Labrenzia sp. VG12: one gene and its partners. The protein of the gene in region 2 interacts with the protein of the main gene of each other region in a pairwise test. Links are inferred from orthologs where the notes say so. Each region holds a gene or a part of one and is shown on either strand. Other genes may lie near its edges. The genes, in order: CHH27_RS18340, CHH27_RS06155 and CHH27_RS07045.

What was found.
Region 1: the proteins of CHH27_RS06155 (region 2) and CHH27_RS18340 interact in binary tests that used the Escherichia coli proteins (3 or more experiments, as listed by UniProt). The link is inferred for Labrenzia sp. VG12 from one-to-one orthologs.
Region 3: the proteins of CHH27_RS06155 (region 2) and CHH27_RS07045 interact in binary tests that used the Escherichia coli proteins (3 or more experiments, as listed by UniProt). The link is inferred for Labrenzia sp. VG12 from one-to-one orthologs.

The regions. Positions count from the first base shown.
Region 1 is NZ_CP022529.1:3,959,390-3,962,304, forward strand. Bases 56-2,815 are described here. They hold CHH27_RS18340 (P-II family nitrogen regulator), read right to left. Parts: upstream 1,725-2,815; coding sequence 1,386-1,724; downstream 56-1,385. Other genes in these bases: CHH27_RS18335 (ammonium transporter), read right to left, coding at 56-1,365; CHH27_RS18345 (DUF924 family protein), read right to left, coding at 2,149-2,700; CHH27_RS18350 (ABC transporter substrate-binding protein), read right to left, coding at 2,745-2,815. Also shown: more of CHH27_RS18335, read right to left, coding at 13-55; more of CHH27_RS18350, read right to left, coding at 2,816-2,915. UniProt on the Escherichia coli protein: Involved in the regulation of nitrogen metabolism. Regulates the activity of its targets by protein-protein interaction in response to the nitrogen status of the cell.
Region 2 is NZ_CP022529.1:1,351,012-1,354,166, forward strand. The notes cover bases 42-3,041. They hold CHH27_RS06155 (nitrogen regulation protein NR(II)), read right to left. Parts: upstream 2,118-3,041; coding sequence 966-2,117; downstream 42-965. Other genes in these bases: ntrC (nitrogen regulation protein NR(I)), read right to left, coding at 42-963; dusB (tRNA dihydrouridine synthase DusB), read right to left, coding at 2,114-3,041. Also shown: more of ntrC, read right to left, coding at 1-41; more of dusB, read right to left, coding at 3,042-3,121.
Region 3 is NZ_CP022529.1:1,537,110-1,540,254, forward strand. The notes cover bases 156-3,145. They hold CHH27_RS07045 (P-II family nitrogen regulator), read left to right. Parts: upstream 156-1,476; coding sequence 1,477-1,815; downstream 1,816-3,145. Other genes in these bases: CHH27_RS07040 (NAD(P)H-hydrate dehydratase), read right to left, coding at 156-1,116; glnA (type I glutamate--ammonia ligase), read left to right, coding at 1,944-3,145. In the rest of the region: more of CHH27_RS07040, read right to left, coding at 1-155. UniProt on the Escherichia coli protein: P-II indirectly controls the transcription of the glutamine synthetase gene (glnA). P-II prevents NR-II-catalyzed conversion of NR-I to NR-I-phosphate, the transcriptional activator of GlnA. When P-II is uridylylated to P-II-UMP, these events are reversed.

The DNA of each region.
Region 1 (2,915 bases), 2.6 Mb from region 2 along the record:
CCGCGTCTCCGATCAGAGACGCTGGGAACCGGTTCCGAATTCCGGGTAGGCTTCGACGCCGACCTCGACCTTGTCGAGACCGAGAGCCTCTTCCTCGTCGGAGACCCGGATGCCCACGGAAGCTTTCAGGGCGTACCAGACAACTGCGCTGGTGACCGTCGTGAACAGGCCGATGGAGATGATGCCGATCAGCTGCGACACGTAGGAAGCATCGGAGTTGGTCAGCGGCACGATCAGCGTGCCCCAGATACCTGCCAGCAGGTGGACCGGGATGGCACCGACAACGTCGTCGATCTTGAACTTGTCGAGCATCGGCACGGCGAAGACCACGATGGCGCCACCGACACCGCCGATGAAGACGGAAGCCCAGACGCTCGGCTGCAGCGGCTCGGCCGTGATGGCCACCAGGCCGGCCAGCGCGCCGTTCAGGGCCATGGTCACGTCGACCTTCTTGTAGAGAACCTGGGTCAGCAGGACGGCAACCACCACACCGGCAGCAGCGGCAAGGTTTGTGTTGGCAAAGATGCGCGAGATGTCGGAGACGTCACCGATGGAGCCCATGGCAAGCTGGGACGCACCATTGAAGCCGAACCAGCCGAGCCACAGGATGAAGGTACCCAGCGTTGCCAGCGGCATGGAAGACCCCGGGAACGGATGCACGGAACCGTCTGCACCGTATTTGCCTTTACGCGCACCGAGGATGATCGCACCGGTCAGGGCTGCCCAGCCGCCGACGGAGTGCACCAGCGTGGAACCCGCGAAGTCGGAGAATTCAGCGCCGCCAATGCCGGTGACGAATTCGCCGTTGAGCCAGCCGCCGCCCCATTCCCAGGAACCGGTGATCGGATAGAGAATACCCGTGAGAACCACGGTGAAGATCAGGAACGGCCACAGCTTGATACGCTCGGCCAGGGTACCCGACACGATGGACGCGGTGGTCGCACAGAACACCATCTGGAAGAACCAGTCGGAGGCCGTGGAGTAGCCGGTGTCGAGCGCATCGCCGCCGACAGCGTCGAAGGAATAAGGACCAAAGGACCCCATGAAGCCGCCGTCAACGCCGGAATACATCAGGTTGTAACCGGTGATCCAGAACATCAGACCCGCGATCGAGTAAAGCGAGATGTTCTTCAGGCATTGCATCGACACGTTCTTGGAACGGACAAGTCCGGCTTCCAGCATGGCGAAACCAGCCGCCATCCACATCACCAGGAACCCGCCGATCAGGAACAGCAGCGTGTTGAAGATGTAAGCAACTTCGGGAGAAACGGCCGGAGCGGCCTCGGCATCCTGCGCCAGCACCGGCAGAGCCGAAAGGCTCAGCAGGGCAAGCGACGTCGCGCCCATTGCGACAAGTTTTTTCATGATACGTTTCCTTACCTAAATCAGAGAGCTTCGGCGTCGGCTTCGCCGGTGCGAATGCGCACGACCTGGTCGATCGAGTGGACAAAGATCTTGCCGTCTCCGATCTGGCCGGTCTTGGCGGCACCCGAAATCACTTCGACAACCTTGTCGACGGAGGCAGCGTCCACAGCGACTTCGATCTTCAGCTTCGGCAGGAAGCTGACGGCATATTCGGTGCCGCGGTAGATCTCGGTGTGCCCCTTCTGGCGCCCATAGCCCTTCACTTCCGTCACCGTCAGACCCTGAATGCCGATGCCGGTCAAAGCATCCCGCACTTCGTCGAGCTTGAACGGCTTGATGATGGCCATCACTATTTTCATTGCTCGTTCCATTCCCCTTGCTTGATGCCCCTTCCCGTCGAAGAAGCTGGCCGACCACCCCGGAGTGCGCGCCTGCTTGTGTCCCCCTCTGGAAGGAGCGTCTCAGGTCTTTGGCTTGCCCACGCTTGTGGGTCCGGGCCGGTGTCGGCCTCTACTAATCAAAGACCGTGCCAACTTGGATTTTCGGGAGAATGGATGGCGGAAACCCGCGGTTTTGCACCGCAACAAAACAAAAAAGCAAAGAAATGATGAACCAGCCCTGACCGGATTTCAGGCAGGTTTTCTGCCTATTTTTTGACCTCTCAATATGTCTCTGGTCAAAAAATAGGCAAAATAGAGTCTCTGAACTTGTACGCACAAAAACGAGGCAGCGAGCCTTTGGACAGGCGCATCGCGCCCTCAGGTGGGACCGGGAAACCGCGCGTCAGGCCGAAAAGCCGCCGCTTTCCATATAGGCTTCTTCCTCCGGCGTGGACTGCCTGCCGAGGAAACTGTTGCGATGCGGAAAGCGGCCGAAGCGGCGGATCACATCCATGTGGATCAGCGCATAGTGATAAAGCTCCCTGTCGCCAAGCTGGCGGCACAGATCCACACTCCGCTCCTGATGCGCCATGTTTTCCGAATGTTCGAATGGCAGGTAGAAAAAGCCCCTGACGTCTTTCGGATAGGCCTTGTCGAAGCCTTTCTCGAGCGCCTTTTCAGCAACCTCGACAGCCTTGCCATCCGCCATGAACGCATTCGGCGTCCCTCTATAGACATTGCGCGGCATCTGATCGAGCAGCAGAAGCAGCGCCAACGCCCCGTCAGCGGTGCCAAGCCAGTGGTCAAGCGCGCCGGAGGCGGCAGCCTCTATGGCCTCCAGAAACGTCTTCTTGCAGCGTGCATCAAACTTGTCGTCCTTGGCGAACCATTTCGAAGCGCCTGCCTGCCACCAGAAATCGAGGACATCCAGGGGAGTGATTGCCGTGCCGTTCATGCGAGCTGATCCAATTTCATTGCCAGGAGCTTTGACGTCGTGTGTCATTTGCCCGCTGTCAAGGCGCCGCAGGCAAGTGTCTGCCAATTGGCCTGATGTTCCTGGATCTGGGCGTCCAGGAAACCTTCAGCCCTCAAGTCTTCCATGGCACCCTGAAACGCCGCGACCAGCTCTTGATCCGTGCCCTTGCTGAACACTGCCCAAAGCGGCTTGGC
Region 2 (3,155 bases):
GACCAGATCCGGAATGTCCTCAACGCGCTCGCGCAGCGGTGGCAACCGGATCGGTACGACATTCAGACGGAAATAGAGATCTTCCCGGAAGAGGCCCTGGTTGATCAGGTGCCTGAGGTCCTTGTTCGTCGCTGCTATGATCCGGACATCGGTCTTGATCGGCGTGCGGCCACCAACCGTCGTGTATTCCCCCTGCTGGAGAACACGCAGCAAACGGGTTTGCGCCTCCATCGGCATGTCGCCGATTTCATCGAGAAACAGCGTTCCGCCGTCGGCCTGTTCGAAGCGGCCTGAGCTGCGGTTCTGTGCGCCGGTAAACGCGCCCTTCTCGTGGCCGAACAACTCCGCCTCGATCAGGTCCCGGGGAATGGCTGCCATGTTGATGGCAACAAATGGCCCGTTGCGGCGTTTGCCATAGTCATGCAGGGCACGGGCAACGAGCTCCTTGCCCGTTCCCGACTCGCCATTGATCATGACCGTGAGATCGGTCTGCATCAGCCGCGCCAGAACCCGGTAGATCTCCTGCATGGCGGGAGACCGCCCGACAAGAGGCATGCCCTCGCCTGTGTCTTCGAGGTCGACGGCGGGTTTTCTCTTCGGCTCTTCCAGCGCCCGCTGGACGATGCTGGTCAGTTCCTTCAGGTCAAAGGGCTTTGGAAGATACTCGTATGCGCCTTTTTCAGACGCCTTGATTGCGGTCATGAACGTGTTCTGCGCGCTCATCACCAGAACCGGCAGTTCCGGCCGCATTTTCTTCATGCGCGGCAGCACGTCGAAAATGTTTTCATCGGGCATCACCACGTCCGTAATCACCAGGTCGCCGTCGCCGGAGGACACCCACCGCCACAGGGTCGAGGCGTTGGACGTCAGCCGGACGGTATAACCGGCACGGGACAGGGCCTGATTGAGAACCGTGCGGATGGCCGCATCATCATCAGCAACTAAAATCGTGCCGCTTGGCATGGTCAAATCGTTCCCTTGCTGGACGGGGTCGGCAGCGCCTCCCCTTCACCCGTGAATGCAGGCATCAGGATCCGGAAAACGGTTTTGTGGCGCTGGCTGTCACATTCAATGACGCCGCCATGATCACCTATGATCTTGGCAACCAGTGCCAGGCCGAGGCCGGAACCGTTGGTCTTGGTTGAGATGAATGGCTCGAAGAGATGCGGCAGAAGATCGTCCGGCACACCGGGGCCGTTGTCCTGCACGCAGAACTCCAATGGCAAGCTGACCTTGTCATCGGTGCCCGGCACCGACAGCCGCACGCCGGGGCGGAATGCGGTCGACACCTTGATCTCGCCGTCAGGATCGTCACCGATTGCCTCGCAGGCATTCTTGATGAGATTCAGAAAGACCTGGATCAGCTGATCCTTGTTGGCAAACACGGCCGGCAGCGATGGGTCATAGACCTCGACAATGCGCTTGTCGCGCGCAAAACCGGAATCGGCCAGCCGCTTCACATGGTCGAGAACGATATGAATGTTGACCGGTTCGCGTTCGATAGGCCGCTCGTCCGAGAAGACTTCCATCCGGTCAACCAGTTTCACGATCCGGTCGGTCTCGTCCATGATCAATCGCGTCAAGGCCCGGTCTTCGGCAGGCACCGACTGTTCAATCAGCTGAGCGGCGCCGCGAATGCCCGACAGCGGATTCTTGATCTCGTGCGCCAGCATGGCCGCAAGTCCCGTGACGGTGCGCGCCGCGCCCCTGGAAGTCAGCTGACGGTCAATTTTTTCCGCCATGGTTCGTTCCTGGAACATCAGGACAACAGCGCCGGGCCGGTCTGACACCGGCGCGGCATTGATATCAACCACCTTGGGGGCACCGATGCGCGGAGACCCAATATCAACCTTGTACTCGTTGACCGGAGCAGCCCGTTCGCGCACCTGATCGATCAGGGTCAGCAGCGGGCTGCCAAAGGGAACAAAGTCGCTGATCGGATGACGGCGGAGCACCGATACACTGGAGCGCATGAAAATCTCGGCTGCCATATTCGCCGATTCAATCACGCCATCGGGCGCCACCAGCAGCACAGGATGAGGAAGCGCGTCCAGAATGATGGGCCCGTCGCTGGCAAGAGCGGCCGTCCGGCCGGAAGGAGACGCAAGATCCGTCAAGCTGCAGTCCGTTCGTTTGTAATGGGGAACCACTCGTTTACCAGCCGGATCACGTCTGCCGGCTGCTTCGAGGTCATCAGGGTTTGTCGAATAGCGGTCGGGATATGGCCTTCCCCAGCTGACTGGGCGATATCGAGATACCAGCCGAGATGTTTACGCGCGATCCGCAAGCCGCCGTCTTCACCGTAGTGGCCCAACAGCGCCTCGTAATGTTCGATCACCAGATCGGCCAGCTCGCGACCAACAGGTTCTGCAAGACGCTCCCCCGTTGCCAGAAAATGGCCGACATGGCCCGGCAGCCACGGCCGGCCATAGGCTCCGCGTCCGATCATGACGCCGTCCGCTCCCGACTGCTCGAGCATGGTCAACGCGTCGTCAAATCCCCTGCAGTCGCCATTGGCGATCAGCGGCACCGAAATGGCGTCCTTGACCGCCGCAATTGCCGGCCAATCCGCCCTGCCCTTGTAGAACTGACAGCGGGTGCGGCCATGCACGGTGATCAGCTGAATGCCTGCCGTCTCAGCCCGGCGTGCAAGCTCCGGAGCATTGATGGACTTGTCGTCCCAACCAAGGCGCATCTTGAGGGTAACCGGCAGATCGACAGCTTCGACCGTGGCTTCGATCAACGTCAGGGCATGGTCAAGATCGCGCATCAGCGCGGATCCGGAATAGCCGGACGTGACTTTTTTGGCGGGACAGCCCATGTTGATGTCGATGACGTCGGCGCCCAGATCGGCAATGACCTTCGCAGCCTCCCCCATCCAGCGGGCTTCCCGTCCTGCAAGCTGCACCACATGCAGGCCATTTCCCTGCGCCTCGGCACGCATCTGCGTTTCGGCATCACCACGTACAAAAGATTCGCTGGCGACCATCTCGCTGACGACCATGCCGGCGCCAAATCGCGCCGCCAGTCTGCGGAATGGCAGATCGGAAACTCCGGACATCGGAGCCAGCACAGCCAGATTTGGCAATTGATGCCGGCCTATTGACAGTGATTTGGTCATCAGGGGTTCAAAGTCTCTGCTTTGCTTAATGACT
Region 3 (3,145 bases), 190 kb from region 2 along the record:
GAACAACATCTCGGGCGCCTCCGCGAAACTGGTAAGGGCGTCTGCATCCAGCACGGTCGCTCTGTCCGTCTTCAAAATCTCCAGGACCGAATGGCGCGTTCTTTCGCCAACGCCGTGAGCCGGACCGATCAGGGCAGCGTTAAGGCGCTTGTCCTCAAGAAAGCGGGGAATGGCCTCCGGACCTGCCAGCTTTTTCAGCATCACGGCCGTCAGGTGACAGGCATTGACCATCAGCGCATTGGGGGGCGACGCCAGAGTGACGAGCCCGGCGCCCGCTCTCAGCGCCGCTTCTGCGGCAAGACGAGCGGCGCCCGTCGCCGAAGGCGCCCCGCCAAACACCACGGCATGCCCCTTTGTGTATTTGTGATCCACGACCGATGGCACGGGGAAGGCATCCTGCCAAAGGTCTGGCGTGTTGGCGAAAGCGACCGGCCGGATCCCGTCCAGCACCTCGTCCCGAATGCCGATATCTGCCACTGTCAGCTTGCCGCAGAGCGCACGCCCGGGATAAAGCAGGTGCCCCGGCTTCGGCCTGAAAAAGGTAACGGTTTCCCGCGCGGCCACCGCAGTGCCGAGAGCGGCGCCGTCCGCGCCGTTGACGCCGGAGGGAAGATCAACGGCAACAACTGGTTTTCCGGCTTGATTGACGGCTGCAATCAAGTCCGCAATTGCACCAGACAGGGGTCTGTCGAGCCCGGCACCAAACAAAGCATCAACAACAACATCTGCTCTTGAGAGCGCGCGCGACAGATCGTCAGTGAGCGCCTCGCCCTGATGCGCTGGAGCATCTGGCAGGCCCATGCGTTGAAAAGCTGTCAGCGCGTCCCCCTTGAGCACGCTGGCCGGCTTCACAAGACGGACATCCACCTGAAAACCACGCGCTGACAGGCACCGGGCGGCAATGAAGCCGTCGCCGCCATTGTTGCCGGGCCCGCAGAGCAGCAGGATGTTGCCCCCGTCCGGTGCAAGATTTGCGGTGACCCGCGCGACGGCCTGCCCTGCCCGTTCCATGAGCACAATGCCCGGCACTCCGGCAGCAATCGTGCGCCGGTCGGCTTCGGCCATTTCGTCCGGTGTGAGCAAAGCCGCACGTTTCCAGGTCTTCGATGAGTTCATGTGACGGTTTCTCCTGCTCGAAGCTGCAAGGTGACCGTGATCGTCAAACTTGTCGAGTTTGGAAGATCTGATGCGCAAGTGACCACAAATTCTGCCTATTTTTTGTTCTGTTTGATTATATTTTATGCACCCCAAGGTGTCTGCGCGCCCATATGCATTGACCGGCCCGTGAGTTCTGCCACTTTTTGCGGCGGATTTCCCGGCTTCGCATTTTTTTCAACATCACGACCAACGGTTGGCACACATCGTGCTTTAAGAGGACAACGGTCCCTGCTGGGCTCGATGGGTCGCTTTGACCCATTGCACCTGGAAAAGGTCCTGCCGACAAATGGCCTTCATAGTGGAGAGAGACACAAGGTGATGAAAAAGATCGAGGCGATCATCAAACCCTTCAAACTGGACGAGGTCAAAGAGGCGCTGCAGGAGGTTGGTCTCCAGGGCATCACGGTGACCGAAGCCAAGGGGTTCGGCCGCCAGAAGGGCCACACGGAACTCTATCGCGGCGCAGAATATGTGGTCGATTTCCTGCCGAAGGTGAAAGTGGAAATCGTCCTGGGCGACGACATGGTCGAAAAGGCCGTCGAAGCCATCCGCTCCGCCGCACAGACCGGCCGGATCGGCGACGGCAAGATCTTTGTATCCAATATTGAAGAGGCGGTCCGCATCCGGACAGGCGAGTCCGGCATCGACGCCATCTGACCCACCAATCCGGCATCCGCCGGTAATCCTAATTCCGGTTCGAAAGCTCCAGAGCCAGATTTCGAGACGCTCTGTCGGACCGGAACGAAACCCAACCGTTCACACGAAAAATCAAAGGGATGGACATTATGACCACTGCCGCTGAAGTCCTGAAGGAGATTCAGGAAAAGGACGTGAAATTCGTCGATCTGCGCTTCACCGATCCGAAGGGCAAAATGCAGCACGTCACCATGGATGTTGCACTTGTCGACGAAGACATGTTCGCTGAAGGCGTTGCCTTCGACGGCTCGTCCATTGCAGGCTGGAAGGCCATCAACGAGTCCGACATGATGCTGATCCTGGATCCGGAATCCGCACACATGGATCCGTTCTTTGCCCAGTCCACCATGGCGATCTTCTGCGACGTCGTCGACCCGATCACCGGCGAAGGTTACAACCGTGACCCGCGCATGACTGCCAAAAAGGCAGAGGCCTACGTCAAGTCCGGCGGTTTCGGCGACACCATCTATGTCGGTCCGGAAGCCGAATTCTTCATGTTCGACGATGTCCGCTTCAACGCCGACCCGTACAACACCGGCTTTGTCCTGGACAGCTCCGAACTGCCGTCCAACATGGGTTCCGAGTATGAGACCGGCAACCTCGGCCACCGTCCGCGCACCAAGGGCGGCTACTTCCCGGTCCCGCCGGTCGACAGCGCACAGGACATCCGTTCCGAAATGCTGTCCGTCATGGGCGAAATGGGCGTTCCGACCGAAAAGCATCACCACGAAGTGGCTGCTGCCCAGCACGAACTCGGCATGAAATTCGACCATCTGACCCGCTGCGCCGACAACATGCAGGTCTACAAGTACGTCGTGCACCAGGTCGCTCATGCCTATGGCAAGACCTCGACCTTCATGCCGAAGCCGGTTTTCGGCGACAACGGTACCGGCATGCACTGCCACCTGTCGATCTGGAACAACGGCGAGCCGACCTTTGCCGGCAACCAGTATGCTGATCTCTCCGAGACCTGCCTCTACTTCATCGGCGGCATCCTGAAGCACGCCAAGGCCCTCAACGCCTTCACCAACCCGTCCACCAACTCCTACAAGCGTCTGGTGCCGGGCTACGAGGCTCCGGTTCTTCTGGCCTACTCCTCGCGCAACCGGTCGGCGTCCTGCCGTATTCCGTTCACCGCGTCGCCGAAAGCCAAGCGCGTTGAAGTGCGCTTCCCGGATCCGACCGCGAACCCGTACCTGTGCTTCTCCGCTCTCCTGATGGCCGGCCTCGACGGCATCAAGAACAAGATCCATCCGGGCGATGCCATGGACAAGAACCTCTACGACCTTCC